4 regions of the Shewanella sp. FJAT-51649 genome follow, and region 1 is predicted to be linked to each of the others. Evidence: predicted binding sites of a transcription regulator. Region 1 holds the regulator's gene; each other region holds the start of a gene.
What was found. Region 1 encodes sigma-54, which starts transcription at its own class of promoters, with help from an activator protein. Its sites were predicted from a motif close to GTTGGCACGNNNNTNGNNT; they were not measured.

Region 1 (7,938 bases):
GAGCGAGTCGATATCTTCGCCTCGGCGAATATGAAACACCCGCAGGCCTTAGTCGATGCGGGAGCGGGTCAACAGGTGCAAATGTTTGCCCGTAACCAGCTCTGCGCCATTGCCCAGGCGGATGTGCCACTCACCAGTGCGAATTTATTAGATACCCTGCTCGCGCCGCAAACTAAAGTCGGAACGTCGACGCCAAAAGCCGATCCTGCGGGGGATTATGCTTGGGCCGTGTTTGCGAAAGCCGAGGCCTTAAAAGCCAATGCAAAAACCACATTAGAAACCAAAGCCTTGCAGCTAACGGGTGGGCCTGAGAGCGCTAAACCGCCGAAAGATCGTAATCCCTATGCTTGGGTGATGGAAAATAAGCAGGCGGACGTGTTCTTAACCTATTGCACCAATGCGGTGCTGGCACAAAAAGAAGTGCCAAGCCTCAAGATTGTCGATTTACCGCCTGAGCTAGCGGTTGGTGCCGACTATGGCCTATTGGTGTTAAAGGATGCCAATAATGCAGCTGCGCCTTTAGCCGAGTTTATTTTGTCTCCTGAGGGACAAGCGATTTTAACGGGTTATGGTTTTCAGCCGCCTAAAAAATAGTGCTAATTGACTTATTAAAATGGCGCCCTATGGCGCCATTTTTGTTGTTCGTTTTAGCAGGTTGAGTACTAGTGCATTAAATACAGGGTCGCTAATCCTAGGAAGGCAAATAGGCCAATGACATCGGTGACTGTGGTGAGCACCATGCCGCCCGCTAACGCAGGATCCACTTTTAAGCGCTTTAAGATCAGCGGAATACTGGCGCCAGCCAGTCCTGCGACCGTCATATTGATGAGCATTGCGCCGCCAATCAGGCTGGCAAGCGCCATATCATCTTTCCAAACTAATACCGCGATAAACACCAAAATCGACCACATGAGGCCGTTCAAAAAGCCAATGGCGAGTTCTTTGCCAATCAGCCAGCGGGCGTTACTCTGGCCAATATGACCCAAAGCAATCCCACGGATCACCAGAGCTAAGGTTTGATTACCCGCGACCCCGCCCATGCTAGGGACAATTGTCATTAAAATCGCAATCGTGGCGAATTGTTCGATTGTGCCTTCAAACATATTGCTGACAGAGGCTGCTAACAGGGCGGCAAACAGGTTAATTGTCAGCCAGAGTGAGCGGCGGAAAGTGCTCTTCACTACAGGGGCGAAGGTATCTTCATCGTCGTCCATCCCCGCCATCCCCATCATGGAGTGCTCGGCGTCTTCACGGATAACATCCACCACGTCATCGATGGTGATACGCCCGAGTAACTTGCCCTCACTATCGACCACGGGGGCGGATACCCAGTCATGGCGCTCGAACAGCTGCGCGACTTCACTGTCGGACATGCCCACGGGAATGCTCTCGATATCGGTATCGATAATGCTGCTGATATGAGTATTGGGATCGCAGGTGAGCAGATCCGCAAGTTTGACCCCGCCAAGTACGCGATCGTGCTTATCCACCACGTATAAGGTGTCAGTGGTGTCGGGCAGATTGCCCCGTTGGCGCAAATAACGCAGTACCACATCGATATTCACATCGGGCCTTAAGGTCACAGTATCTGTGTTCATTAAGCTGCCCGCAGTTTCATCTGGGTAAGAAAGCGCCTGCTCCACCCGCTGGCGGTTTTGCAGACTCATTGATTGCAATACTTGCTTATAAACGGTATCCGGCAAGCTTCGCAGGATATAAGCGAGATCGTCCGTATCCATACTGGCGGTCGCCTTGGCAACCCGCTCAGGGCTCATGGCGCGGATCAGTGGATCTTTTAACTCTTCACTGAGTTCATCGAGAATATCCCCGAGCTGATCTTGATCGATAAGTTGCCACAACACTTGCCGCGCCTTAGGGGGCGAGGACTCTAAAATCAATGCGATATCCGACGCCGCCATGTTTTGCAGCATTTGCCTGACATGCACAAACATACCGCTATTGAGGGCATGGCTCAGTTGGTCGAGACGTTGTTCGACTTGTAAGCTGTCTGAGGCTTCTACAGGCATGTTTCCTCCAAGATGGCGACGGTGGATAGGGACGTTTGGCTGTTGAGGACTTAAGCCAAAGCGCAGCAGTGTATTGTAATTGAGCGCACGGGAGGGCGTCGAGTCACAAATGTGTTTTACTGGTATAAGGTGCTGAAATCAAAACCAAACAGGGTACTGAATAACGGTAGAGATCATCGAGATGAGATGTCGAGGCAATTAGCAGGCTTCGTCGAACTTAGCGTCAATAAGCGCGCAAATGGCATTGAGCGCTGGTTCGGCATCCGGGCCTTCGGCAATCAGGGTAATGGTTTTACCCATACCCGTTTCCAGCATGAGTAGCCCTAACACACTGGCGGCAGAGGCCTGTTTCTCACCTTGGATCAGCGTAATGCTGGCATCAAACTCTGAGGCCAACACCACGAGCTTAGTGGCGGCGCGGGCATGTAAGCCGAGTTTATTGCAGATGGTGACTTGGCGCTCAAGCTTTGGCATGGCTTAACTCTCGGTGGCGGGCATTCACTTTGTGTTTGCCGTTGCTAAAGCGTTTAGCCAGTTGCTCGGCCACGTAAACCGATCTGTGTTGACCGCCAGTACAGCCGATGGCGATGGTCAAATAGCTGCGGTTATTACGTTCTAAATGGGGCAACCAAGTTTCGAGTAAATTCTCGATTTGCCAGATGAACTTATTGACCAGTGGCTGGCGATTTAAAAACTCTGCCACAGGTTCATCTAAGCCAGTGAGGGGGCGCAGCTCGGGTTCCCAATGGGGATTGGGTAAAAAGCGCACATCGAACATAAAGTCGGCTTCGGTTGGCATACCATGCTTAAAACCGAAGGACTCGAAGTTGATCACCAGTTCCTTATCGACACTGCCAAGCAGGATTTGCCGTACTTGGTCGCTGAGTTCATAGATATTCAGATTCGAGGTATCTATGTAGTGATCCATCTGTTGCGACAGTGGCTCGAGCAATTTGCCTTCAAGCTTAATGGCTTCCTGCAGTGATACTCGGCTCTTAGATAAGGGATGTAAGCGCCGAGTCTCGCTGTAGCGCTTTAGCAGTACTTTATCGCTGGAATTTAAGAAGAAGCTGGTAAGTTCAGTGCCCTCTGGCAGGCTGGCGAGCTGTTTGACGAGTACCTTGTCTTGCTCCGGCAGGTTACGCACGTCAACGCTGATGGCGACGAGATCGTTACTGCCCTTGAGCTGTTCGAGTAAGCTGCCAATCAGCGGCAAAGGAAGATTATCGACACAATAGTAGCCGAGATCTTCAAGCACTCTTAGTGCGACCGATTTGCCTGAGCCTGAGCGCCCTGACACTATGACCAGTTTCATCCAGTGATTACCTGATAGAGTTCCGTTTCATCATGCGTCTTGCGCAATTGCTTCAATATTTGTTTGTCGCTGAGCTTTTCAGCCATGCAGGACAAAGTGCTTAAGTGCTGTTGACATTGGTCAGCAGGCACCAGCAGCGCAAATAAAATGTCGACAGGTTGTTTATCGATAGCATCAAAGGCTATCGGCTCCTCACATTTCACCAATATGGCTATGGGTTGTGTTATATCGGTTAATCGACCATGTGGAATGGCGATGCCGTTACCTATACCTGTGCTCCCCATCTTTTCGCGCGCCACTAGGCTTTCGAAGATCTCTTGAGATGAGAGGGTGGGGTACTGGGCAGCGGCTAAGTCGCTGATAAGTTCCAGTACCTTTTTCTTACTGCCCGGAGTGGCGCAGGTCGTGCATTCCGGCCGCAGTATGGTACGAAGTTCCATTGCTAGTGTTTTGTTAACTTCTCTTTGTGTTTAATAACCTGACGATCAAGCTTGTCGATCAGGACGTCTATGGCAGCATACATATCTGCATGCTCTGAAGTCGCGAAGACTTCACCACCGGTGAGGTTGATTCTCGCTTCGGCAATTTGTTGCATTTTCTCAACATTGAGCACAACGTGCACATTATTGATCTGTTCGAAATGACGTTCAAGTTTTGAAAACTTTTCCTCAACATAAGCCCGTAACGATTCAGTAATCTCGATATGGTGTCCACTCAGGTTTATTTGCATATAAACGTCCTCCGATTTCCACTTTAGGCTATAAACTTTTACGCTGATTGGAAGGGGGAATAAGCATCGCCTCTCGGTACTTCGCAATGGTTCTGCGCGCAACGTTAATTCCCTGTTCTGCCAGAAGTTGCGCCATCTTGCTATCGCTTAATGGTTTTTTCTGGTTTTCCGCTGCAACCAGTTTCTTAATGAAGGCTCTGATTGCCGTGGATGAGCACTCACCGCCATCATCAGTCCCGACGTGGCTTGAGAAGAAATATTTTAGTTCAAAAAGTCCCTTTGGGGTATGCATGTATTTTTGTGTGGTTACCCGTGAAATGGTGGACTCATGCATCTCTACCGCCTCGGCGATATCGTTTAGGACCATAGGTTTCATGGCTTCTTCACCGTATTCGAAGAAACCCTGTTGATATTGCACTATGCAGTTTGCCACCTTGAGCAGTGTTTCGTTACGGCTTTCAAGGCTTTTAATAAACCACTTGGCTTCTTGCAGATGCCCGCGGATAAATTGGCTATCGGCTTGGCTTTTAGTGCTGCGCGCCATGGCTGCATATTGCTGATTAACATTGATTTTTGGCATACAGTCTGGGTTTAACTCGACCACCCAGCGACCATTTTTCTTCGACACCGACACATCGGGGATGACATATTCTTCATCAACAGGGGTGATGAGTAAGCCGGGGCGAGGGTTTAAGGTTTGGATGAGGGCAATGCTCTCGCGCAGGTCATCTTCCTTAAGCTTGGTTTTACGCATCAACAACCTAAAGTCGCGGGCAGCGATCAGATCTAAATGATCTTTGATCAGCATGCGGGCGTTTTCGAGGTGTGGGGTATCCGGCGCAAAGTGGGAGAGTTGGATAAGCAGACATTCGCTTAAATCCCTTGCTGCGACACCGACGGGATCGAAGTGTTGAATGCGCTTGAGTACGGCTTCGACTTCATCCAGTTCTATCTCTGGATTGCCCATAGCTTCGAGGATATCTTCAGTACTTTGAGTGAGATAACCCTGATCGTCGATGGCATCAATAATCGCGGTGGCGATGGCTAAATCGGTTTCAGAGAAGGGCGTGAGGTTTTTTTGCCATTCTAAATGTTCGTACAGGCCTTCACTAGTTTCCCCTTGGAAGGGCATGTCATCTTCACGGCTCGCGCCTGAACCTGAGTTTGGCGATGCGGTAAAGACTTCATCCCAAGTGGTGTCCATGGGCAGTTCTTCGGGTAGGGATTCTTTGGTCAGCGACTCGGCAATGTCCACGGTGGAATTGTCTTGTTCCTGTGGCTGGGCCGTCGTTTCGCTAAAGTCGGTATCGGCGATATCTTGCTTACGTTCGGTAGGCGCATCGAATTGCTCCTCTTCCAGCTCGAGAAGAGGATTAGAGTCTAAGGCTTGCTGGATCTCTTGCTGCAGTTCCAATGACGACAATTGCAACAGACGAATGGCCTGTTGAAGTTGTGGCGTCATGGTTAACTGTTGACCCAGTTTGAGCTGGAGTGACGCTTTCATGTTACCGCTGATCCCTACGTTATTATTTTGAATTTAGGCCGCTTGTTATCATATTGATGGCGCTGATAAGCCAAAATTCAAGGCTAATTGGCTCTGTTTAAGTAACTATAGCCTGAATTGTTCACCTAAGTACACAGCCCTAACTTGCTGATTGTCTAAGATCTCTGCGGGAGTTCCTTCGGCAATCAGGTTTCCGTGACTGACAATGTAGGCATGTTCACAGACGTCCAATGTTTCGCGCACATTGTGGTCTGTGATCAGTACCCCAAGGCCTCGGCTCTTGAGTTGTTCGATGATTTTCTTGATATCGATAACCGAAATCGGGTCGACACCGGCGAAGGGTTCATCGAGCAGAATAAACTTAGGATTGGCCGCTAAGGCGCGGGCAATTTCGACGCGGCGACGTTCACCGCCCGATAACGACATGCCTTGGCTATCGCGAATATGGGTGATATGGAACTCTTCGAGTAGATGTTCCAGCTCTTCTTCGCGTTGGTCGCGATTGAGCTCTTTACGGGTTTGCAGTACCGCCATGATATTGTCGTGCACTGTCAGCTTGCGAAAGATACTGGCTTCCTGTGGCAGGTAACCAATGCCTTTGCGAGCGCGCAGGTGCATGGGATCGGCAGTTAAATCATCATCGTCGATAAATATATGGCCTTTATCACTTTTGACTAAGCCCACGACCATGTAAAAGGTGGTGGTTTTACCCGCGCCGTTTGGGCCGAGTAGGCCGACGACTTGACCCGTTTTGACCGTCAGGCTGACATCTTTCACAACCTGACGACTCTTATAACTCTTAGCGAGATTCTGTGCTTTTAAAGTGATTTGGGTCATTTAGAATCCTGTTTTTTCACAGGTTTGTCCGCAGGCTGATTCTTGAGTTCTTCCTGATAGTTGTCAGGTTGAATAATGGTAATCACGCGATCATCGCCGCTACCCGTGCTCTCAGCGATCAGTTTTTGCTGAATAATATCGTAACGGATGAGGTTACCCGTAACTTGGCTACCCGCTTGGTCTAGGGTCGCAGAGCCCGTCAAGGTCAGGGTGCGGGTCGCCATTTCGTAGCGAATTTCTTTGGCGCTCGCCGAAGCTGGGCGTCCATCGTCGAGAATTTGGCTGTAGGTCGCAGGGTTGCCCGTTGCCACTAAAATCTTGCTGTTTTCCCCTTCGGCAGAAAATGCACGTAGTTGATCTGCATGGATTTTAATCGAGCCTTGGGTGACTTCAACCGGACCGAAGAAAATGATCTGGTTGTTTTTAATGTCCGCAGTTTGGCTGACGGCTTTAATTTTCACTTCTTGCTGTAAGTCACCGACCTTGGCGAAGGCGCTTATGCTGGTGATTAGCATTAGGCCGGCAAGTAATATGTTATTTTGCTTCATAGGTTCCTACTACCTGACTGGTCAATTGCACTTCCTGCGCGTTAAGGTCGGCATAAAGGCCTTGCCCTTGAATATTAAAATCTTTCCCTGTGACGTAAATGATGCGGTCAGAGGTCATTATCATAGTGTTGAGATCGAGTTCTAAAAAACTGGTGGACAATGTCTGTATGGGTTCACCAGGGCTGATGGCATCGATAATAACATTATTTTCTAATACAACCTTGCCGGTATCTTTGTTGAGTCGACCTTGGTCGGCTCGGATCTGCCATTTTGCTTTACCTTGGTCGGGATAGACAAGATAGACGGGCTGAGTAAAGTCGGTTTGGTTTTTCAGCTCATAGTGTTCCATGTGCTTTGCCGTGACGCGACTGTTAACTTGCCCTTGCTCATTAAACTCAATGCTGCGCAGATCTTCGATAATGTAATCGGGCCTGTCGCTGACGTTCAAGCTGTCATCCGTATCGCCACCGCGTTTTTGCTGCACTTGCCAATATAGCACCAGCGCAGTACCAAAAAAGGCGATAATGGCGAGGGTCACACGACTCATATGCTCATCCCATGGGCGGAAGTGAACTTATTTTGGCTCAATAAGAGCAGATCCGTAAGTTCCCTGAGTGCGCCATGTCCACCATTTAAGTGAGTCACAAAATGGGCGTGTTGACGGACATAGGGATGGCCATCGGCGACACAGACAGCCAAGCCGACCACATTCATCACCGGCAGGTCGACAATATCATCACCGATATAGGCGACTTCTTCTGGGGTGACATTGTAGAGCGACAGCAGCTCTTCATAGGGAACGAATTTATTATCTACGCCCTGATAAATATGCGTCACACCCAGCGCCGTCATGCGGTTTTCGACAATTTTAGACTGACGGCCAGTGATCACCGCCAGATTAAAACCACTGGTTAGTAACGAGCGCACACCATAACCATCGCGGGTGTGGAAGGCTTTGAGCTCTTCACCCGAGTTAC
Region 2 (7,938 bases), 730 kb from region 1:
CTTTGTTGTGTTTGAACGGACTTGCGCGGCCGCTCCGGCGTTAAATTTGCTAATATCAATTGCCATTTTAGGCTCCAGCGTCGTGTATACGGGGATTTCTTAACTGGGGTATCGGCAGCTCATCGAAAAGCTTTAGTTTATTTTACATTCTAACTTCGACTTCGCCAATGGCCGTGACTATGGCATCTAGTTCTTTGTTTGAACTGCTATTTTTGACCCTAATTTGGTCACCAATATTACCATCCTGTAGCGCTTCGCCTACGGTTTTTAGCACAAAATTGCTGGAACGCACATAAATTGATACTGAATCATTCTTACAAACAAAACAAAGGTTATTGGCAAAAATAGGGAAGTTTTTGGCGACACGTCGTTTTACCCGTACTCCTGAAAGTTGGCTAGTATCGCTAAATTGCATACCGCGTAAACTATTTTGGTCGACGTAACGGATTTCAACTTGTGTTGGGCTGATCAGTTCGCCAGGTGCCAGTGTTTCGCTGGCGACCACAACCGGGAAAAGAATATCGACCCGCACCGACATAAAAATCTGCCAAGGGTAGGCTAAATCGGGTGTATCACAACTGACTTTTACCGTGTTATTGCGGCTGATCTCTCGGTCGGAGGCGAGCTCGACTCGAATGGGGGAGGCACATTGAGAAGGGAGCAAACGACTGTCTATCGTTTGCGGAAGGATTTCAACTTTAGCGTTAGATGGCACTGAAATCTTTTCATTAATAAGAGCTTTAGCTAATTCGGATATCGCCGATATGCTAGGTACCACGGGCTCGGCATTGGCCTTAGTGGCGATAGAAAGGGCGATGATACTCAAAAAATAGACTAAATTTACTTTCATAATGAAGAGACTAGCTTGTAACGCCAGAATGCACCTATACTTTTATCAAGTTTGAAACTGTTCCATGCCATAACGGCCAAGATTTCGTGTCAGAAGTTTGACTCAGTTTCAACTATGGTTATCGATAACAAGACGTAAGCAATTAATATGCCTATACTCAAACGAGTTTAGGGCCGTACATAAACAGAACAACAAGGCAGAGTTATGTCGAGTATTCTTGATTCAGTCAACAAACGAACCCAACTCGTAGGTCAAAACCGACTAGAACTATTGCTATTTAAGTTGAATGGTCGTCAACGTTTTGGGATTAACGTATTCAAAGTAAAAGAAGTTTTGCAATGTCCACCGTTAACGACTTTGCCTAAACTTAATCCTTACGTCAAAGGTGTCGCCCATATTCGCGGCACGACTATTTCGGTAATCGATCTGAGTGCTGCAACTGGTGGACGTCCGTTAGCCAGCACTGAAAATTGCTTTATCATCATTTCAGAATATAACCGCAGCGTACAAGGTTTCTTAGTCAGTTCAGTTGAACGTATCATCAATATGAACTGGGAAGCCATTATGCCACCACCACAAGGGGCTGGTCGCTATTCCTACTTAACTGCAGTCACTGAAATAGAAGGTGAACTGGTTGAAATTCTTGATGTTGAAAAGATCCTCGATGAAATTTCACCAGTCAAAACCGCAATCAGTGAAGAAGTGAATGAGCAACTGACAATCGATAGAAGTCAGCATTACCATATTATGGTGATTGATGATTCGGCAGTGGCTCGTAAACAAATTATTCGCGCGCTCGAGTCGTTAAACTTACAGATTGATACGGCAAAAGATGGCCGTGAAGCGCTCGATAAGTTAAAAGCTATTGCGGGTGAAATGAATAATGTGGCCGAGGAAATCCCGCTGATTATCTCGGATATTGAAATGCCAGAAATGGATGGTTATACCTTAACGGCAGAGATCCGCGACGATCCAAAGCTTAAGCATATCAAGGTGGTATTACATACCTCGTTAAGCGGCGTGTTTAATCAGGCTATGGTACAAAAAGTGGGCGCTAATGATTTTATCGCCAAATTCAACCCAGACGAATTAGCTGCGGCAGTGAACAAGCATTTAAGTTTGTAGTGAAAGTGTGGGTTAGTGCCTAGTGGTGCTTTACGCTATAATCTAGCCCTTATTACATGATTGTTGGCACTTATTTGGGTGCTTGCTATAGGATCTAGGACGTGAATGTGCCTGACAAATCACTCGCAGAAGCCGAATATAATCAATTTAGGTTGTTCTTAGAACAACACAGCGGTATTGTACTGGGGGAAAACAAACAGTACCTAGTGCGTAGCCGTCTCGCGCCTTTGATGGGCAAATATAATCTACCTTCGTTATCCGATGTGGTGAAACATTCGATGAAGCCAACGGAGCGCGCGTTAAGGGCGGAAGTCATTGATGCGATGACAACCAATGAAACGCTTTGGTTCCGTGACCGTTATCCGTTTGAGTTACTAGGCAATGTATTGCTACCTGAGTACAGTAAGTTGGGTCGTCCATTAAAGATATGGTCGGCTGCCTGTTCGTCTGGTCAAGAGCCTTACTCATTGGCAATGACGATTTTAGAATATCAACAGAAGAAGCCGGGAGCTTTGCCGGGAGGCGCTTCAATTCAAGCGACCGATCTTTCGCCTTCGATGTTGGAACGTTGCAAGAATGCTGAGTACGACAGTTTGGCATTGGCACGTGGCTTATCGGAAGAACGTAAGCGCCAGTTTTTTGATGCTTTGCCCTCTGGCAACATGCGGGTAAAGGACAACGTTAAGCGTTTAGTCAATTTTCGCGCCCATAACCTGCTTGAGAGTTACACTTTGCTAGGCAAGTTCGACATTATTTTCTGCCGAAATGTGCTGATCTATTTTGCCCCTGAGGCAAAAGCAAAAATTTTGCGGCAATTTGCTGCCGCATTAAATCCTAAGGGCATACTTTTTCTCGGCGCGTCAGAATCCATTGCGGGCCTGACAGATGAGTTTGACATGGTGCGTTGCAACCCTGGTATTTATTACCAGAAGAAAACCTAATTAAATGATATTAAATAAAAATTACCGACATTAGTCGGTAATTTTTTACCTCGCAAAACCTCATATCTACACATTTCGATTAATTACTACTTTTTGGCACATGAATTGCTTTGTTCCCGTGAGAGTCACGATGGAGGCAATTTTATGGCGATTAGTTTTGATAAGGCATTAGGGGTACACCAATTTACGTTGGGGATCCGTGCTGAGCGTGCCGAAGTGATTTCTAGCAATATCGCAAACGCCGATACGCCACATTATAAAGCCCGTGACGTCGATTTTTCTGCGGCCTTAAATGTTGCTAAAACCCAGCAACAGCAGCGCAATAGCCTTGAGATGACAGGCGATGAGCAGCATTTTGGCCTTGCACAATTAACGGGACAATACCTGAAGTTCCGTGTGCCAAATCAGCCAGATACTGGGGATGGCAATACTGTCGATATTCAACAGGAACAGTCGGCATTTATGCAAAATGCGCTTGAATATCAAATGTCTCTAGGATTTTTGGACAGTAAGTTTAGTGGCATGAAGAAAGCGTTGAGAGGGGATTGACCATGAGTTTATTTAGTATTTTTGATGTGGCGGGTTCTGGCATGTCAGCTCAGTCTGTCCGCCTCAACACCACCGCGAGTAACATTGCCAACGCCGACTCCGTTTCCAGCAGCATAGATAAAACTTACCGCTCTCGTCATCCGATTTTTGAAGCGGAAATGGCCAAGGCGCAAAGTCAGCAACAAGCCTCTCAAGGTGTGGCGGTAAAAGGCATAGTTGAGAGTGATAAACCCCTATTAAAAGAGTATTCGCCGGATCACCCGATGGCGGATGCGGATGGCTTTATCTACAAGCCGAATGTGAATGTCATGGAAGAAATGGCGGATATGATTTCTGCCTCTCGCTCATATCAGATGAATGTTCAAGTCGCTGAAGCTGCAAAATCTATGCTGCAACAAACACTTGGGATGGGTAAATAATATGCGCTATTTAGGAGGTAAGCTGTGAGCCTCATTAACCAACTTAGCCAGACCTCGGCTCAGACGACTCAAACTAAGAGTCAATCGAATACGGTGGCGACTAATACTACGAGCACAACGAGTACATCAACGGGTAATCCTTTTTTAGATGGCATCCGTTTGCCTAGCGAATCCATTGTCCCGGAAGCCAAGAGTCAGCAGCTGACACAGGAAGATTTTTTCTCGTTACTCAGTCAGCAGCTGTCAATGCAGGATCCGTTTAAGCCCGTCGACAACGATCAGATGATTGCGCAAATGGCATCCTTTTCGACCGTGGATGGTATTTCGAAGCTCAACGATGAAATCGTTAATTTAAACAGTGTGATGACTTCGAGTCAGGCGCTGCAAGCATCGGGATTAGTTGGACGTAAGGTATTGATCCCAACCGATACCGGCAATGTCTCGACCGAAAGCCCTACCTTGAGTGGTGTGGTGAGTACGCCAGATAAAATTCCTGTGATTAACGTGCGTGTACTGGATGATAAAGGCCAAGTGGTCAGTACCTTTAACATCGATGGCAGTGATGGCGGCAACATCCCTGTGACATGGGATGGTCTGAATAAGAATGGCGAGCCTGTCAGTGCCGGTAATTACACCATTAAGGCCAGTGGACTTGTCGATGGTAAATCTCAAGAGCTTGCCGTCTCGACCTATGCCCATGTGACCAGTGTTTCGTTAGGCACTGCAAGCACTGGGGCGATTCTGAATCTTCGCGGTGGTGCAGGTATTAAGCTCTCTGATGTACTCGCGGTATCAGAAACCTAATTTGTCAGTATTAAGTTGGACCTGAGTCCTTAATTGAATTGAGTGAAATGTAGAGGTGAATTATGTCGTTTAACATTGCATTGAGTGGCATTTCTGCTGCACAGAAAGACTTAAACACTACAGCGAACAACATCGCGAATGCTAATACCATTGGCTTTAAAGAATCGCGTGCTGAATTTGCGGATGTTTACGCTAATTCAATTTTCTCTAACTCTAAAACCGCCGTCGGTGGTGGTGTGGCAACGAGCCAAGTGGCGCAGCAGTTCCACCAAGGTAGTTTGCAGCTGACCAATAACTCTTTAGATTTAGCGATCAAAGGGGGCGGTTTTTTTGTGACCGCATCTGAGATTGGTACCTTAGATCATCAGTTTACCCGTGCTGGTGCATTTAAAGTCGACAAAAATAATTATATGGTTGATTCAGCTGGTAATTATTTACAAACCTTCCCGGTAGATAAAGACGGTAACTCGACATCCGTCAGTTTAACCACCGCTAAGCCAGTACAAATTCCTGATACTGCCGGTAGCCCTGTTCAGACTGAAAACGTGACTATGCAGATGAACTTGAACGCGAAAGAAGGTTCACTCGATCCTGCAGCCTTTGACCCGCTGGACTCCAAAACCTATAACAGCGTGACCTCGATGACGATTTACGACTCACTCGGTGAGCCGCATATCATGACCACCTATTTTGTGAAGCCAAATAACGGCTCCTATAACGGTGAAAACAACTGGGTTGCTTACTACGCGATTGATGGTAAGCAAGTGGATGTATCTGGCCCTGCGGGGACTTATCAGACTGATACCAATGGTGACGGTACGGCCGATGGTACTGGGACAGCCCAAACCACTGGCGGCTGGAAAGGTTCGGTGTTGAAGTTTAACTCTGTCGGCGTGTATACCGGCAGCGATCCTGCGGTCGTGACGACAGAAGCGTTAGGCGTGGGTGGTGCTGGCGTGTTAGGCCCAGGTGCCGATGGCACTCAAGATGTGACCATTAAGTTTAATGCACCGACTCAGTATTCGGCGCCGTTTGCGGCAACCGAATTAACTCAAGATGGTACGACAGTAGGCCGTTTAACAAACGTTGAAATTGGTGAAGATGGTTTGATCACCGCCAGTTACTCAAACGGTTCAACCGTGCCATTATCCCGCGTTGCCTTAGTTCGCTTTGCCAACGAGCAAGGTTTGACCCAAGTCGGTAATACTTCATGGAAGGCCAGCCTTGAGTCGGGTCCTGCGCTCGCGGGTGAACCAAACAGTGGTACATTCGGTAGCATCAGTTCTTCGGCGTTAGAGCAATCTAACATCGACTTAACGACTGAGCTGGTGGATTTGATTTCGGCGCAACGTAACTTCCAGGCCAACTCCCGTACCCTCGAAGTGAACAACACCCTGCAACAAACTGTACTGCAAATTCGTTAAGCTGATTTCTCCTTTTTCTAAGTGTTGCCGCTGGCGGCAACACTTAGCCTCTTTTGGCCTTGTAGCCATTTCCTCATAATCTTCTCCCAATTTATCAGTAAATTAGCCATCAACTTTATTGGCATGATGCTTGCTTTGCTATTGTCAGGTTGAAAATTTGACGGAGCAGTCTGTGGACAAATTCCTCTACATATCCATGAGCGGAGCTAAGCAAAACATGAATGAGTTGGCATTGCGTGCCAACAACTTAGCTAACGCCAATACCGATGGATTTAAGTCGGACATGGCGCAAGCCAGATCGATGCAAGCCTTTGGTGAAGGATTGCCATCGAGGGTTTTTGCCATGGTCGAAACCCCCTCCGCCAATTTTCGAGCAGGCCCCATCAAAACCACTGGGCGGGATCTTGACGTTGCCATCAAAGGTGATGGTTGGTTCGCAGTGCAGGCAAAGGATGGCAGTGAGGCCTATACCCGTTCAGGAAGCTTAAGTTTCGACTCAACAGGGTTATTACATAACGACCGCGGTAATCCTGTGATGGGCGATGCGGGGCCGATTGTGTTACCGCTGCCGATTGAAAAAGTCACCATTTCACAGGATGGCATTATCTCAGTACGTCCTCAGGGCGCGACAACGGAAGTGATCGAAGAGGTGGGGCGATTAAAGCTGGTCAATCCCGGTAATGCGCAAATGATGCGCGGTGAGGATGGGCTGTTCCGTTTGGTATCGGGCAATCCGGCGCCAACCGATCCAAACGTGTTTGTTGAGAGTGGTGCTGTAGAGGGCAGTAACGTCAATCCTGTGGATGAGATGGTGTCCTTAATCGACCTACAGCGACAATTTGAATTGCAAGTGAAGATGATGAAAACCGCGGAAGAAAACGACCGCGCGGCTTCTTCATTAATGCGGATTAGTTAGGAGATAAATTATGCATCCAGCCTTATGGATTAGTAAAACTGGCTTAGACGCACAGCAAACCGATATTGCGGTGATTTCAAACAACGTCGCGAACGCCAGCACCGTCGGCTACAAAAAGAGCCGCGCCGTCTTTGAAGACTTACTTTATCAAACCGTTAACCAAGCGGGGGGCATTAGCGCCTCGAACACTAAGTTGCCAAACGGTTTAAATATCGGTGCGGGTACCAAAGTGGTAGCCACCCAAAAGATGTTTACCCAAGGCAATATGTTGACCACGGATAACTCACTCGATCTGATGATCGAAGGCCCTGGCTTTTTTGAAGTGCAGTTACCCGACGGCACCACGGCTTATACCCGTAATGGTCAATTTACCTTAGATGACACTGGGCAAATTGTCACGCCAGGTTCGGGTTATGTGCTGCAACCTGCAATTACGATTCCTGAAGATGCGACCAGTATTACCGTATCTGCTGAAGGTGAGGTTTCTGTTAAGACGCCGGGCGCCGCAGAAAACCAAGTGGTGGGGCAGCTCAGCATGTCCGACTTTATTAACCCATCGGGTTTAGATCCTATGGGACAAAACCTGTACACCGAAACCGGTGCCAGTGGCACGCCTATCCAAGGCACGGCATCACTCGATGGTATGGGGGCGATTCGTCAAGGCGCGTTAGAAACCTCTAACGTAAACGTGACCGAAGAGCTGGTGAATCTTATTGAAAGTCAGCGGATCTACGAAATGAACTCCAAAGTGATTTCGGCGGTCGATCAGATGCTGGCTTATGTGAATCAGAATCTATAGAGGCACATTATCATGGCTAGATATTTTATATTGGCCGCTGCGCTCTTGCTTACGGCATGTAGCTCTACCCCCAAGAAGCCGATTGCAGATGATCCCTTCTATGCACCGGTA
Region 3 (7,938 bases), 2.4 Mb from region 1:
TTTAGGCGCGCATTTCCAGCAATTATTGCTCGAGTGCAAATCTGCGAATTAACTGAATAAACGCTGTATTAGGGCTGCTTATCGGTGCAGCATTAGCAACATAAGGAAATACCATGTTTAAAAAACTGCTGGCCTCCGTCGGTATCGGTGGTGCGACGGTCGATACCCAATTAATTGATAATCGACTGCTGCCAGGTCAAATCTTTCATGCCACTATCGTCGTTAAAGGCGGTAATGTGCCGCAGCAGATCTCCGGCCTCGACTTAGCCCTAATGACTAAGGTGAAAGTGAGCAGCGATAACGGCGACTATTTTAAGAACCATCGCTTGGCGAGCTGGCGCTTAACTGAGTCCTTTGAAATTCAAGCGGGTGAAATTCGCGAGATCCCGTTTTCAGGTAAATTGCACCCCGAAACCCCTTTTACTCAGCTCCCTGTGCGCAATAATCAATCCCAAGTATGGTTACAAACGGGAGTGGACATAGATACCGCGCTCGACCCAAGCGATATCGATGCGCTGGTCATTATGCCAACGGCGATTGCTGAGCATGTGTTAAAGGCGATGGATACCCTTGGTTTTGTGTTGGTGAAAGCCGATGTGGAACAAGGTTTCCTCAATACCCGCGCCTTTCGTTCCACTTCGGGTTGTTACCAAGAGCTAGAGTTTAAGCCGCGCAATATGGGCTTTAATCGTTTGCGTGAGATAGAGGTTTCTCTGGTGTGCGATGCCGAGCAAACCCATGTGTTGCTTGAGCTTGACCGCGCATTCCGTGGCGATGGTTACTTGTATTTCAGCCTGCCAAACAATGCCACGTTAAGCCAAGTACAAGAGATTTTTAAGGCGAATTTGAGTTAAGTGTGGGTGCAGTTTAAGTTGTGAGCTTGGTTCAAAAGCTTACAACCGACAATAAAAAAGCCCTGATGATTCAGGGCTTTTTACTGCAAGTCGATTACTGTCTTGCTAAGCGATGGCTGTCGCCTGGGTGCTCAAAATCACTGCGGTAAGGGTTAATGTCTAGTCCGCCGCGACGGGTATAGCGGGCGTAAACGGTTAACTTAGTGCAGTGGCAGTAATGTTTTAAATCGACAAAAATCCGCTCGACACATTGCTCATGGAACTCGTTATGTTGGCGGAACGAAATCAAATAGCGCAGTAACTTTTCGCGATCGATCTTAGGCCCTTGATAACGGATCATCACACTGCCCCAGTCTGGCTGAGAGGTGATTAAGCAGTTTGATTTCAACAGATTAGAATTAAGTGTTTCGGCAACAATCTGTTTGTCATCAGTGCTGTTTTCAAGATAATCCGGATTAAAGTCATAGTCGCTGACTTCGATATCCAGATCGTCAATGCAAGTGCCTGGCAGCTCGACGACGCGTTGAATACCAAAACTCTTAGGCTCAATAATCTTCACTGTGACTTGGCCTTGGGCGCATTCACCGAGATCCTGCACTAAGGTTTTTTGCACGGCGTCGATATTGTCGAACTTGGTTTGGTTAAAACTGTTTAAATACAGTTTGAAGGATTTTGACTCGATCAGATTTTGGCTTTCATGGCTTAGCTGAATGTCGGCAATAGCCACCATAGGTTTGCCCTTGGCGTTTAGCCATGACAACTCATAGGCCGTCCAGATATCGGCTCCGTGGAAAGGCAAACTTTCCGCCGTGAGGTTGATAGCGTTACGGTTAAGTGAGCGAGGAACCCCTTGCAGCAGCGACGCATCATACTCGGCTTGGTAATCCGTGGCTTTACCTAAGGTTAGGCCGGCAAGCTCTTTTGCATCACTATAGGGATCGTGATTGTGTGTCATCAATACTGTTTCCATGTCAAAATAGGCGCACATTATACCCGAAATTGGATTGTGCTTAAGTGTCTTGTCTGCCTGCTCTCGATAAATTTTTAGATAATTACCATCGATCCTACCTATCAACTTTAGGCGAATTACCACGATATTACCCGCAGGGCGAGCCATCTTTGTGTATTCAAGGTGAGTTTGATGAAGCGTCCGACGAGGCGGTGTCTTGGTTCCCGGTTAAGCGTGAACAGCTAGGCAGTTTTGCGAATGTTGAACATGCGCTTGAGCTAACATTATGGCCGGATATCAATCACTTTTATGGTGAGTATTTTGCGGCGCCCGTGCTGTTTGATTCACCCTGGGGCACGGGCGAATTGCTGCAGGTATGGAACGAGGCGGATTTTGATGCTCTGCAACAAAATATCATCGGCCACTTAATGATGAAGCAAAAGCTCAAGCAACCAGCAACTTGGTTTATTGGTTTGCTGGATGAGGGCGATAAGATGCTAACTGTCGATAATGCTAATGGTAGTGTGTGGATTGAAATCCCCGGCGAGCTTCCTTCCACCCAATTGGCGCCGAGTTTAGCTGAATTTATTGAGGCCTTATCGCCACGTATCGCGCCGCCTGTTAAACATGAAGAATTACCTATGCCGGCGCTCGAACATCCGGGGATTTTTGCCAGCTTTAAACGTATGTGGCACAACCTGATAGGTAAGCGTTAAGCGCGGGGTAAATGTTGCAAAGGTCTCTTGACAAAACCTCTTGAAAAAGCCTCTTGCAAACTTGTTTAGCAAACTCGACTAGGCTATTTTGCCTGCCGAGTTTGCGCTTTCACACGGGGCGTTATTGATGGTCCCAAGACAAGTTAGACACTATGCGGCAAGGTTCGCAGCGAAAGTGGAACATATCTAATAGCGGCTCGTCGAGTTTCCAGTCGTGACTGCCACAGCGTGGGCAGGGGCGAGCTAACTCGGATTGCAGATCCTGCCCCCCGACGCGATACAAATAATAGTAAGTGGGGATTTTGGTCAGATATTCGATTCGGCCGCGTAAATCCCAACCTCTCCTAAATAAATCACTGCTAGGGCTGGATAATTCTTCCAGCGCGGCAAATTCTGCCTTAGTAGCCGCCGCCATTTGTAACTCATCACAGGCTTGCCACTCGGTTTGCCAGCGGATCACCCGTTTATGATCGCCATTAAAGGTGGCGGGGATTTGGTACAACGGAATGGGCAATAGGTTATCGCCACTTCGCAGGGGCGAACACATATGCACATAGCTAGTGTACAGCAGTTGCCAGCTGGGTGGCTCAGTGTTACTCACCTCAGAATTAATATCCTGACCGATAAATTTTTCCCGTGGCGCCAGTAGTTTAGCCTCGGTTAATTCCGCCAGCGCTTTTTTCACCCAAGGGCTGTGATAGCGATGATTCAAACTGTTTTTTTCAGGCATGAGTAGGCGTACTCGAAATTCGCCCTCATTAAAGGCCACGGCAAATTCGCGGCCGAGGATTTGGCCATTAGCGCGGTAAGCTTCGAGTAATTGATTGATGGCACGTTCTGCCGCACTGATGGTGGTATCGGCAAAGCATTCAAAGCGCAATTCGGTGACAAACATTAAGCGGATTTTCCTTGGGATTCGAGTTGACTGACACGTTGTTTCAGCTCGATAAGTTCATTTTTGAGTTGCATGATCTCGTTGTTTTTTAACGTGAGGGCCTGCTCAATGCCCTGTTGCAATTGGGCTAACTGTTGCGCCAGTGTGGCGACTGTGAGTGGCGAAGCTTCGGCGGTGTGTGTCTCTTCAACCACGGGCTGTGATTGAGCCGCTAAACGCTCACGCTCGGCTTTGGGTATCGATTTAAACTGCTGTAATCCTTGGATTAACAGCGGCATAGGGATTTTGTTACCGACGCGGCTTTTTATCAGGGCAAGGCTTGGGGTTTTACCGCTGGCTTCGAGTGCGCATGCTGTTGCTAACACTTGGTCAATCGGACTCATAATAAGTGAAATTCCTTAATCTATATCATATTTTTCACTAACTTACTGTGGCGTGGTTATTTTAGTTCTTATAAATCAATGTATTGCTGTTTGGCATTGATTTTGCTTTTTAAGCATTTTTATAACAAGTACACAGGAAGTCATAATATGAACGCAAATATTAATCGCAAACTCATCGCGGTCACGTTTTTAGGGTTAGCAAGCTTAGGTCTTAGCGGTTGTGTGGTCAATGTCGGCGACAGTGAATCTAAGTGGGATAGCAACGAATCTTGGGAAAAAACACAGGACAAAAACCGCAATAATCTGACTAAGCTCAGCCTTGGCATGAGCAAAGACCAAGTGATGACCCTGATGGGCGCCTCGGACTTTAGCGAATCTTATCTGCAGCAGAAAGACGGCCAAGCCGATAAAGAAGTGTTGGTACTCTTCTATCGCACCCAGCATACCCACAGTGACGGTAAAACCACTAAGGATGAATGCACGCCAATCGTCTTAAGTAACAGTGTGCTGGTCGGCTGGGGCGACACCGCCTACAGCAAAATTTAACGACTCAACGCAACTCGCTATTAAGTGATTCAGTGTCAGCCCTAAACTATTAGGGCTTTCTTAATTGCACATCGAGCTGCTCGATAATTTCGGTCCACTGGGCATCGGCCTCTAATGCTTCGGTCAGAAAACTCTTTTGCGCCTGCGTCCAAAATGGCGCTTCGGTTAAGTGTGTCTCTGGGGGAAGTTGATGGTTCGCAATAAACTGGCTGATGGCTTGAGCTTGATTGGCTAATCCCAACTGTTCAAACAGATGACTCAAATCGACTGGCGTGGTATCCATGCTCGCATCCTCTCTGTGTGCCTTTATCTAGGGTATGCAACTCACTGAAAAATGCAATCTATGATTAAAATTTGCACTTTTTTGTTTCCTTGATACAGTGATAATTACTCCTAAGAGTGTGATCTAAATCAAGGAATTCTAATAATGGACAATAATACCTTGGATGAGTGCCGTGCAGTTTACCTCACCGCCGAAGATTTACGCCTCGCCGCTTCGGTTCTCTATAACGCCTATCATGACGATCCTTTCTTTGTGGATGCCTTATCCACTTCAGACAAATTCGCCTACGAACAAAAATTGCGTGCTGCAATCCGTGAAGAACTGAATGCGCTCTGGCAGGAGAAGCAAGCCTTAATCGGGCTGTTTGACCAAACGCGCTTAGTCGGTGTTGCCTGTGTGGTCACTCAGGAAGTGCCCCTCGGGGAGGGTCGCTATTGGCACTGGCGACTCAAGATGTTGCTCGGTACGGGCTGGCAATCGACTCAGGCGATGATGAAGAAAGAATCGAGCATCGTCGAGCTGCTGCCGAGCGAGCACTGCGGGATCCTACAATTTATCGCCCTTGCGCCCAATGAGCAGGGAAAGGGGTTAGGTCATCAACTCGTGCAAGCCGTAGTGAGTTGGTGCGATGAGCAGCCTGAGCTTGAGGGGATTGGTGTCTTTACCACCCAAGAAGCCCATAGCCAGTTATTTATGCAACATGATTTTGTCTCCCTCGGAGAATTGAGCATAGGCAATGTGGCCGGACAATTACTCTTTTACACGGGCCAACAAGATGAATGAACCTTACCGCTCCTTCACTGAGTTTTACCCTTTTTATCTCTCACAGCACCAAGACTTGAGCTGTAGGCGATTGCACTTTATTGGCAGTATTCTGGTGCTCTTGTTATTAGGGGCGGCGCTGCTTTTCGCAAATGGTTGGTTTTTACTGTTTATCCCCCTAGTGGGGTATGGTTTTGCTTGGGTGGGACACTTTGTGTTTGAGCATAATCGCCCTGCGACTTTCCAATATCCCTTGTACAGTTTGATGGGAGATTGGGTGATGTTTGCACAAATTCTCACCGGTAAGTTGAAGTGCTAAATGTCCCTCAACAGTGAGAAGCTGACACCCGTGTGAGAGATCGCTTACAAAGCCTGTAGGATAAAATGTTTTCTTACTGACTGTTTTGCAATCACAGTTTTTAAAGTGTATTTAAAATCATGGTGTTACGTTTGAATAAAGCTTGATTGTATGAAAAGTGCGCTAGTGTGTGTTCTTTAAGCGAAACAAAAATAGCGAGAACCACGTAGAATCAACTCATCGCCAAAGCAAATGGATAGCAGGGATAGCAATACAGGCGAGAGGGACGCAAGAAGCGACGAATTCAGGTTCTTGGATTTGAACCACTGACAGTAGGAAAACTGTCATCTGCCTAGGATAGGCTAAGGAAAAGCAAGGCTGCTTTCTCATGGATGATAGAGGATGTTGTATCTGCTGGGATAGCAGGTTTCAGGATGAAATAGGACAAGCTTAAGGATTAAGCGTTACTGGATACAGGAAGTATCGAGTAAAAGGATAAGTATAAGGGTGAACAGCTTGTACTGAGGTTAGGAAAGGATTCAGCAGGACGCGATTGGGATGAGTCACTGGATGTGACAGGAGCCGAGATAGGATATTCGGGTCAAAGGATTGAGTGTGGTGGCGGTTCTACTACACAGGGAAATAAAGGGATTGAAGGACGCTTGCAGGGAGCAAACGATCGCAAGGAAGGTGCAGGGAGCACAATCAAGCAGGATGGCTTGCAGAGGATAAATGGGGTGCACATAGTGCGCCCCTTTCTTTTTGCTATTCTCCAACGTTATTTTTTACGATACGTCATAATGTCCACTTTTGTGTGCCCTCTGTTTGAAAAACAAATTTAACGGACGATTTTTACTCTTTTATACAGTCGCTATTTCCTTTGCTGTGCTTGAACGTCTCGGGATTAATTAATGTTTGTGCATTCAAATGGCATAACTTGCCCGATTTCTTGTGAGATATATCTCACAAGGCTGTAAGCGATGTGTAAGTTTTTTGACTGACAATGACTACCTAGTTTTAGGTAAGTCGCATCTAATCAATATGTTAAGAATTTTTTTCCATTATGAACTTAATATGGCGGCTTACATTTTTATCTTTTGCGAAAGCCACCCTGCCATAGCTATCGTAGAATTCATTTGTAGACGGAACTACAGCGAACAGGAAGTTAGCAGTCAGGATGACTGGACAGTGTTTAAGGAACAAACACTGATGGAGTGGTAAGGAGAGACTTTCAGGATGAAAGCGATGCGAACCACGGAAGGAAAGACTATCAGGGATAGATAGCCTAATTGCACAGGATTGCAATGGCACATGGAGTGCAATAGAAAGGATGCTACTGAACCTATTTCACGGATGATGCTGGAACCGCTCAGGAAAGAGCAAGCTTGGTAAAAGGAACGCCAAGAGATAGGGAAGTACGTTAAGTACAGGGAAATATCACGGATTGAACAGGGATGATGCAGGACGCAAGTTGACGCATGGATGGTGCAGGGAGCACGAAAATAGCGGGATAGCTTAACAGAGAACAGAAGGGCGTGGTCTTATGACCACGCCCTTTCTTTTTGGTATTCGTGCAGACGTGCAGATAAAGCTGATTGAGTACGGATGTAGAGCCGAGCTATGGCTGAATGTTATCTATACGGCTCGGCGTTAGTTATTCAGTCCTGCTTTATCTAAAGGTTAACGGCAATCGCTTAATGGCACTTGCCTGAGCTACAGCTACTTTGGCTGCCGCAACCACCAAACTTTCCTTTGGCCATCGGTGCTTCTTGCCATTCTGGCTCTGGGAAAATAGGCCATTCAATCTTTTGCACTTTTTTCCCTAGCATCCAAATATGGCCGCGGTATTGATTGATGCCATCGGTGCTGAATTCGAATAGATACTTTGCTTTCCAACAGATCCCTGTGGTGCCACCAAGGCTGGGGCGAGCCGTTTCCATTGCGATGGCTAAGAGTTGTACTTTTTGTCGGCAACATTCTTTTTCGGCAAAAATACGGCTCAATTCTGCCATTTGACGTAATTGCCAAAAAAAGGCCGCAACCACAACGAGCGCAATAATTAACAGCAGATCTGACATCATTTACTTGTAGCCTTAAACAAGCCACCAATGGCCTGTGATAGTTGAACACTCCGATTGGGGTTTCTTAACTCACCCAATAAGTGGTTACGCAAACTGGGAATTGCCACAATATCAGCAAAGATCTGATTAAAAAAGGCTTGGGGTTGTCGCGCCAGTGCTTCGAGATAAATA
Region 4 (7,938 bases), 2.0 Mb from region 1:
ATGGTTAAATCGATTCTGTTGCGGATGCTCAAACAACCGTCGACTCAAGGGATTGCAAATAGCAGCGCGGTATAAATCCTCTACCACAAAGTAACCGTTGGGTTTTAGCACCCTTGCCACCTCGGCAACCGCCGCTTGCCAATCGGGAATATGGTGAAACACGGCAAAATTGAACACCACATCAAACTGGGCATTTGCAAAAGGCAACGCAGTAGCATCGGCAACACTGAATGCCAATTGGCTTAACCCATTGGGTGAATCATGCCAGCGCGCTTTAGCGGGTGCGACCATCTCAGGGTCAAGATCGACAGCCGTGACTTGCTCGGCCCCAAAATGGTCGCGGATCAACTGAATTCCGTTACCAAAACCACAACCAATTTCGAGTGCGTGACGTATATAAGGAAGGGGTTTGGGCATCATAGAAGTCAGTAATGGCGCTTCAATATGGTTTTGCAACCAAAAACGTAGCGGATGCTGGACTAACTTTTTCTCGAATGGATTTAACTTCATCTCATCCCCTTAAATGAATCGGTTATTGCTTGGTACACTGATCAAATTCTGTATATGGTACGTAATGATATAGACATAAGTTCACTTGAGGCCACTATGAAATTACCTCTTTTTCCTTTGCCAATCTGTTTATTACCAGAGGGATATACTCAGTTGCGCATTTTTGAACCCAGGTATAAACGCTTAGTCGCTGAATCCCTTAAATCGGCGGATGGCTTTGGCCTGTGTATGACATCGGAGGATGGCAAAACCATTTATCCCATCGGCACGCTGGTGCATATCATCGATTTTGAAACCTTACCTGATGGTATGCTCGGAATAAGCATTCAAGGAAAACAACGCTTCACACTCGGCGATATCAGCATAGAGTCGGACGGATTAAAGTGCGCCGAGGTGAAACTTATCGATAATTGGCCGAGTGCACCGATTGAAGACGATGAGCGTTACTTGAGTGAGATGCTGCAAAACATTCTTAAGGAGTTCCCGCAGCACCTGCAACATTATCAGGTGGAACAATTTGAAGATATCGCCTGGGTGTGCCAACGCTGGTTAGAAATTCTGCCGGTTCAAGCTGCCGAGAAATACGCTTGTATCAATGCATTAGATCATCAACTAACACAGGATTTATTACATACTGTCATTCAATCAGCTTGAGTGATCCAACTTCCCGCGCACCACGTATTGCTCTGTATGCTTATCGAATGTCGGCCCTGACGTAACATCTTTTGTGATGTTCAGACTGGATTGAACCTTAAGTAAAGAGCTAATAATGGAAAATTTTCAATCACATTTAGCGCAAAATCGCTATGATAGACAGTTATCATCCCATATCGATATGGCTATGGAAAACGATAGCACTATTTCAACAGCCGATGAGCCAGTCACAGATGCGGATCCTTTAGCGCGCGCCATTCTAAGAGTCGCGAATCAACGGGATAAAGCCGCCTTTGCGGAATTGTTCAGCCATTTTATGCCCAAAATTCGTGCATTTGGTCTGCAACGCTTAAATCAGCAAGGGCTGGCCATGGATCTAGTGCAAGAAACCATGACCTTAGTGTGGACCAAGGCCCATTTGTACAATGCCGACAAAGGCTCGGTGGCGACCTGGGTATTTACCATTATGCGCAACCAGTGTTTCGACATGCTCAGGCGCATCCAACATAATCGTGAAGATGCCTTCGGGGATGATATTTGGCCTATTTACGATGTCGCCGTCAGTCAAGAAAGCGGCCCAGATCATAAACTCACCGCCAAGCTACTCGCGCATTTAGATGCCCTGCCCCTACCTCAACGCCAAGTGGTTCAAGGGATCTATATGCAAGAACTCACGCAACAAGAATTAGCCGATGCCTTAAAAGTCCCGATTGGTACGATAAAATCGCGACTCAGATTGGGGTTAGAAAAGCTGAAAAGCTTTTTGGAGACGCAACATGATTAAACATCATCCCCATACCGATTTGCTATTAGCCCATGCACAAGGCGAGCTGCCGTTGTCTATGTCGATTGCCATTGCGGCCCATTGTGCCCTTTGCCATGAGTGTCAATCGCAAGTCAGCCGCTTTACGGAACAAGCGGCAGAACTCGCCTTTTTAACGCCGAGCCAAACCACTGAACCTGCTTTTATCAGCGAAACCGATACCGCACAAGATGACGCCTGGCAGCAAATGTTGTCGCATATTATGGACTTGCCAGAAGCAACGCCAACTGAAAACGACTATCTCGCCAAAGCGACGGTTTCCCTAAATCATAAGCATGTGCGCTATGAGATCCCTACAGTCTTTCGTCAACATATCGCTCATCCGTGGCAGCAGATTGGTAAAGTCAGCCGAATGCGTTTCGATGTGAATGAAAGCCACACCCGCGCCAGCCTATTGCATATCGACGCCTTAGGTGAGATCCCGCAGCATACCCATAAGGGATACGAACTAACCCTGTTATTGGCAGGAGAATTTTCGGATCTCAACGGGCAGTATGTTCCCGGCGATTTCATCATCTTAGATGGCAACACGCATCATTCACCCAAAACCCAGTCAGGCTGCCTCTGTTACACAGTGTTAGATGCGCCGTTATATTTTACCAAAGGGCTCAGTAAATTATTGAATCCCATTGGTGAGCTGATTTATTAATCTCGCTGACATTTAAAATAAGCTGGCAGAGTGAATAACCGATAAACGCAAAATTACAACAAAATACCAACAAACTTATTTCCCGCTGAGTAAAAAATAAACTTGCCAGCTGGAATTTTGCTGTTATACTGCCCGCCGTTTTGAGAAGTATCTTGTCGTTATCCTTTTTATATCGATTTGTCCATTCGCGTAAGCAATGACAAAAACGATCCTCACGAAGAAAGCCTACTACAAGTAAGTCCCACAAAAATAATGAGTTAGTGATTTTCTGCATCGACTCAAAAACAGTGAACTATTTAATTAAACCCATGTCATAGTACTGTCACTTTACTATGGTCAACTGGGCTAATTGAGATATTCCATTGACATAATCGCTGATATGCATTAGTTATCAATAAGGCATCTCTTGATTAATGATCATGGAATGGGTAACCTCAAGACTCATTAGTATCATCTTTCGCAATTATGCTAAGGATATTTTATTGTTATAACTTACTCACCCAAGGGTGAATTGAATTAAAAGGAGTGTGGCCTATGTCATACAAAATTAACGGACATGAAATCACAGTGAACTTTCCTGTAGACTCTATTTCAGTTAACAAAACATCCATTGCTTTTACCGATAGACAAGGTAAAAACAAGCAGACTTTTTCAAAGCGCACCGAAGCCTTAAACTTTATGAAATGGCTATTGTCGGCAAATAAATAAGTCTCATGGTGTACTCCTGAGAGTACCCAAGACGGTGTTTAGGTTTATTCGGTTCCCATTTTCCTCGCCATACCGAAGCCTAAATGACCTAAATAGATAGCCCAATATCACGATTTGCTATCCCCTTACGTCGAATGACGAACTCGTTTGGTTCAGGCGGTATCTAGCTCACACAGATACGTGCCGAACCAAATGTGTATTCCGCGAACCTAGATCAAATTAATCTGTATTTGTCACTGCTAATATAATCACTCACTCAGTTTGTGAATGTATTTTCTATGTCAAAACCCGATACTAAAACGGCTATGCTGACCTTAATAACCCAGATTAAACAGGTTATTCCGCTCAACTTAGATGAAGCACAAATGTGCCAAGGTGAGTGTTTAGGCTGTTCTAAAAAAATGCTGGAAATGTTGGATGCTGAAATAAGCTATTGGCAATATTCAACCGATACGCCGGGATTGAAAGATCTTAAACATCTGGAAAAGATAGCCACACGCACCCACAAAATATTAAAGCGCAATAAGTTAGTTGGCTAAACGCTATCCTGCATCGCCCTCACCATATTTTCGTCTGTATCTTGGCAACATGGTTTGATTCCCTAATAGCCCACCCTGATGAATATAGAGAATGGAGGCATGTTGCTCGCGCCGTAAATAATCCTCTAACACCATAAAGCCTAAGGGATCGTAGAGTAATTCAAATTGCACACCGCTGGCACAGAGTCGTTGCCACATGGCATAAAACTCAGGATAGAGTTTCCCAAAATGGTATTTCTTCCCCACATTCAAAATCTGTGGATGTTCAGCAGAGTTGGGATTTAACTCATAAAACTGCTGCGTTAAATATTCATCGCCGCCGACAACGGCGCAGGTAAGCACTCGAATATTCAATTGCTGACGCACAAAATACTGATTTAAAAAAAGCGCCGTCGTACCTGTACCTGCGGGTAAAAACACCTTGAGATCGGAAATATGCTGAGACTCGGCCCAAGCAGCTATTTCGGCGGCTAACTGACTGACACCATATTGCGCATACTGGCAGCGCCCGCCCTCGGGAATAAACAAAGCCTTAGGCTCAGCTGGCATGACTTGCTGCTCAATATAATCTTGGCAAGTCCTATTAGGCTCACGATGAAGAGAAGGATTGGCTGCAATCAGGCTTGATAAATTAATGACACGCGTACCATTAGCAATAGCGGCGGCATAGTTACCAGTCGGCAACGTGCGGACATGGCTAGCAATATGATCCACATAAAAATCGCACTGCCAACCCTTTAGCTTGGCGAGCGCCGACAGAGAATACAACGAGTTAGCCTGCGCGGAGCCATGACCAATCAGCTTAGTCACACCAGTAAACTCATGATCTAGAAAATAGGCAAACTTACGCGCTTTATTGCCACTAAACGCAGGATGCAATAAATCGTCTCGCTTGAGAAATATCTCGCGCCCGGCAAAGGAAAAAGACTCTACTGGACTCTTAGAGAGCAAGCTTTGACTCAACTGGCTATTGGCTAACATGAATACACTCGAAGGAAACAAGGCCGTTAGTGTACCGCGAGCTTGTCTACATCGTCCGTAATTATTAAGCATTTTCGCGAAAATCTAGCATTTTTTACAACGTCACACAGTCATCAACATAAACATCTTATTGATAAATAATGAAAAATATTTTGGCACAATTCTCGCTTATACCATTTAAGTATCAATTAATGATCCTGTGTGTTGGCCAACATCATTCCAACACTGATTTAAAATGAGTTAAGGAGTATTCAATGTCGCTTTTACGGTTAATTTTCAATATCGCTTGGTTTGTCCTTGGTGGATTTGTGATGGGACTCGCCTGGTGGCTCGCGGGGATTTTGTGTTTTATCAGTATTATTGGTATTCCCTTCGGCCGAGCCTGCTTTGTGATTGGCGAATTGACCTTCTGGCCCTTTGGGCAGGAACAAATGAATCGTCGCCATTTAACCGGACGTGAAGATTTAGGCACTGGCGCCTTTGGCATGGTAGGCAATATTATTTGGTTCTTGCTGTTTGGGATTTGGTTGGCCATAGGTCATTTAGCCCATGCCCTTGCCTGCTTTGTGACGATTATTGGTATCCCCTTTGGGATCCAACATATCAAGCTGGCGCTATTAAGCCTGACGCCGATCGGGCAAACCATAGTAGCGAAAGCGTAATAACCACAGTAGCGAAGGCGTAGTAATCATAGTCGCTAAAGCGTAAGGCAAATCACTCAGCACTACTCTACGTCAGTAGGTAGTGCTGATAAATAGTTTGGCAGTGACTGCACTAACCTTGCCTCATGAAAGGCGGTTTCCTCATCGAGCAAGTCGCCACAATCTACAAACCGCTCACTCACTTCCCCTTGTTCTAGGCTTATGATTTCGAATAGATAATGCGCCAGTTTAGCTGGCGCATCTATGGTGATGTCATGACCACAATAGGCCAAGACAACCAACTCGACCTTAAACTGTTGTGCTAATGCCCTACTGGTTTGAATATTCACTAAGGCATCACGATCACCCGATAAAATACTGACGGGCACAGTTAAAGACGCTGGGCAGCGATAACGAAACGCCGCCCACAACTGACGACATGCATTGCTGAAAAATGGCGTCGACTCGTGGCGATATCGGCTCCAACGCTCAATCAAGGCAATATCGCGCCGATGGCGATAGCTGGTTAAGCGTACAATCGTCGATTCGATGGGATTAAGCTGTCGACCACGGCAACGATTGAGCCAAGCACTCAGGGCATTCAATCCATTAAATCGTTGATACCATGGCGATAAGTTAGCCGCGCTGCTATTTAATACAAATAGGTGCTTTATCTGCTCCGGGCGCTGCTTAGCCATTTCCATGGCGAGCATGCCGCCCATCGATAAGCCCAGCAGATAAAAGGCTTGTCCCGCTAGTTGCTCATCCAATTGTTGCCACACCGAACTGGCATATTCAGCGATAGTTAAAGGGCTGGCTTGGTGAGTGAGGATCCCATTGCCGGGCAAGTCTGGGGTGAAAACTCTGCAACCCCGTTGCCTCAACCTTTGATCGAAGCCATTCCAATGGCGTTGATCCCGCATTAAGCCCCTGAGTAATACCCAAGTTGTCATCAAAAATGCTCCCGATACCAAAACTGCTGCGCGCTCTGTGCCAGTCGTGTGAGATGTTCGGGCGTCAGTCCTTCTAACTCCCGTGCGTACGCCGCCTCCATCAAGAACTGCATCAGAACTGTGTGCCGACGTAAAATCCTGTGGTGCCTGTGTGTTTTTTGCGGATTAAAAAATCCCGCAAAATTAAATATTTGCCTTGGATTTTTCTTAATCCATGCCCAAGAGCCCATCTCTAAGGTCAAAGGTAAGAACGGAATATTTGCTTGAGGATCTTGGGCATGATGCTGGCGGTACAAGTAATCCCAAATATCACCGTGGGTGCGATAAAACTGGCTCTGGGGCGCAAGCCGATAATGGCCATGATGGGGATAGCTGGCCTCAAATAATTGCTTTAAGTGATAAATGAAGTGGGCATTTTCAAAGGACGCGCGAGTATGGGCATAGGGAAACCAGATATGATCCGTCAAACCAAAGCCAGAATGCGCATCGAGGGAAATGAGACTGGTACTTTGTCTAAGCAATTGTTGCACATAGGCCACCAGCCCTGCGGTTTCAAGCTCCATGCCGCCAAGGCCACGAAACCAAGGTAACTTAGAGGAGAGCCGCTGCCCTCCAACCATAAAAGATACTTTTTCACGGGACTCGATTGGCGCATTGCGCATCAAGTCGACCTGATTTCCATTACCGCGACTCCCCAGCAGTAACCCGACGGGATTCACCACAGGGACAAAGGCTAAGCGGATGTCCGTTAATAACGCTTGTAAGTGTTTGTCCCAAGCAAGGCGCTGTAGCAGGCTGTTAAGCAAAGCTAAAATCACCTGAGAGCCAATCCGCTCCACCCCATGCACGCCGCCGACGAATAACACCGTCGGACAAGGGCGTTCGGTAAGGCCTAACTCGACACTGTAGAGCGGAAAATGTTGGTGCCGAAATGGAATGTCCGCAAGAATCTGATATTTGAGTTTAAGATGATGAGTATCAATGAGTTGTGAAAGTGTATCTAACTCGAATGGAATGTTATTCATATCATCCTAGAAAGTGAAATGAGCATCGACTCATAGCCTTAGGACGATATTAATGGCGAACCACGACACATTTATGACAACAGATTAAGCCAAAGCCAAGTTCACTTTAGTGGCGTGTCACTTCCTCCTGAAACAACAACTCCCCCATAATACTCTCAATATCCAGCTGAGCTAAGCCTTGGTCGAAAACATCTCGCCAATGGCGCCCCTCCTCGGTATTACGAAACGCGACGTAGAGCTGTTTATTCGCAAGCAGTTGTTTATTCACCTGTAATTTATCCGCCAATGGCTGCAGATGAGGCTGCTTTAACAAGTAATAGAGTACGTTGACATCAATCACTGCACCATCGATGCGACCGGCTGCCACCTTCTTGATGTTTTGTTCATCGGAGATCACGGCCTCGACGGGCTGTGTACCAGAAGCAATCATCAGATCTAGGGAGTCGGTATTCACA

Region 2: the regulator sigma-54 is predicted to act here: its motif matches at 6,230-6,248, upstream of flgF (flagellar basal-body rod protein FlgF).
Region 3: the regulator sigma-54 is predicted to act here: its motif matches at 3,887-3,905, upstream of K0H59_RS14295 (DUF3192 domain-containing protein).
Region 4: the regulator sigma-54 is predicted to act here: its motif matches at 5,016-5,034, upstream of K0H59_RS12470 (YccF domain-containing protein).

The regions. Positions count from the first base shown of each region.
Region 1 is NZ_CP080411.1:769,916-777,853, forward strand. Features, by position in the region: gene K0H59_RS03365 (molybdate ABC transporter substrate-binding protein) at 1-594, shown strand, start outside; gene mgtE (magnesium transporter) at 663-2,027, opposite strand; gene K0H59_RS03375 (HPr family phosphocarrier protein) at 2,226-2,501, opposite strand; gene rapZ (RNase adapter RapZ) at 2,488-3,342, opposite strand; gene ptsN (PTS IIA-like nitrogen regulatory protein PtsN) at 3,339-3,782, opposite strand; gene hpf (ribosome hibernation promoting factor) at 3,785-4,072, opposite strand; gene K0H59_RS03395 (RNA polymerase factor sigma-54) at 4,101-5,576, opposite strand; gene lptB (LPS export ABC transporter ATP-binding protein) at 5,682-6,413, opposite strand; gene lptA (lipopolysaccharide transport periplasmic protein LptA) at 6,410-6,961, opposite strand; gene lptC (LPS export ABC transporter periplasmic protein LptC) at 6,948-7,508, opposite strand; gene kdsC (3-deoxy-manno-octulosonate-8-phosphatase KdsC) at 7,505-7,938, opposite strand, start outside.
Region 2 is NZ_CP080411.1:1,500,922-1,508,859, forward strand. Features, by position in the region: gene flgM (flagellar biosynthesis anti-sigma factor FlgM) at 1-66, opposite strand, end outside; gene flgA (flagellar basal body P-ring formation chaperone FlgA) at 143-850, opposite strand; gene K0H59_RS06820 (chemotaxis protein CheV) at 1,055-1,975, shown strand; gene K0H59_RS06825 (protein-glutamate O-methyltransferase CheR) at 2,077-2,916, shown strand; gene flgB (flagellar basal body rod protein FlgB) at 3,061-3,465, shown strand; gene flgC (flagellar basal body rod protein FlgC) at 3,468-3,884, shown strand; gene flgD (flagellar hook assembly protein FlgD) at 3,909-4,688, shown strand; gene flgE (flagellar hook protein FlgE) at 4,751-6,112, shown strand; gene flgF (flagellar basal-body rod protein FlgF) at 6,285-7,028, shown strand; gene flgG (flagellar basal-body rod protein FlgG) at 7,039-7,827, shown strand; gene flgH (flagellar basal body L-ring protein FlgH) at 7,840-7,938, shown strand, end outside.
Region 3 is NZ_CP080411.1:3,213,827-3,221,764, reverse strand. Features, by position in the region: gene K0H59_RS14325 (hypothetical protein) at 1-52, shown strand, start outside; gene K0H59_RS14320 (sporulation protein) at 114-854, shown strand; gene queF (NADPH-dependent 7-cyano-7-deazaguanine reductase QueF) at 949-1,809, opposite strand; gene syd (SecY-interacting protein) at 1,869-2,519, shown strand; gene K0H59_RS14305 (Zn-ribbon-containing protein) at 2,641-3,414, opposite strand; gene K0H59_RS14300 (hypothetical protein) at 3,414-3,797, opposite strand; gene K0H59_RS14295 (DUF3192 domain-containing protein) at 3,945-4,343, shown strand; gene K0H59_RS14290 (DUF2789 domain-containing protein) at 4,393-4,626, opposite strand; gene K0H59_RS14285 (GNAT family N-acetyltransferase) at 4,771-5,409, shown strand; gene K0H59_RS14280 (DUF962 domain-containing protein) at 5,402-5,707, shown strand; gene K0H59_RS14275 (DUF3301 domain-containing protein) at 7,381-7,767, opposite strand; gene K0H59_RS14270 (DUF3549 family protein) at 7,764-7,938, opposite strand, start outside.
Region 4 is NZ_CP080411.1:2,804,328-2,812,265, forward strand. Features, by position in the region: gene K0H59_RS12435 (class I SAM-dependent methyltransferase) at 1-510, opposite strand, end outside; gene K0H59_RS12440 (LON peptidase substrate-binding domain-containing protein) at 607-1,164, shown strand; gene K0H59_RS12445 (sigma-70 family RNA polymerase sigma factor) at 1,280-1,948, shown strand; gene K0H59_RS12450 (ChrR family anti-sigma-E factor) at 1,941-2,636, shown strand; gene K0H59_RS12455 (hypothetical protein) at 3,171-3,344, shown strand; gene K0H59_RS12460 (hypothetical protein) at 3,623-3,883, shown strand; gene K0H59_RS12465 (pyridoxal-phosphate dependent enzyme) at 3,887-4,834, opposite strand; gene K0H59_RS12470 (YccF domain-containing protein) at 5,119-5,526, shown strand; gene K0H59_RS12475 (alpha/beta fold hydrolase) at 5,589-6,458, opposite strand; gene K0H59_RS12480 (M14 family metallopeptidase) at 6,458-7,483, opposite strand; gene K0H59_RS12485 (ABC transporter substrate-binding protein) at 7,590-7,938, opposite strand, start outside.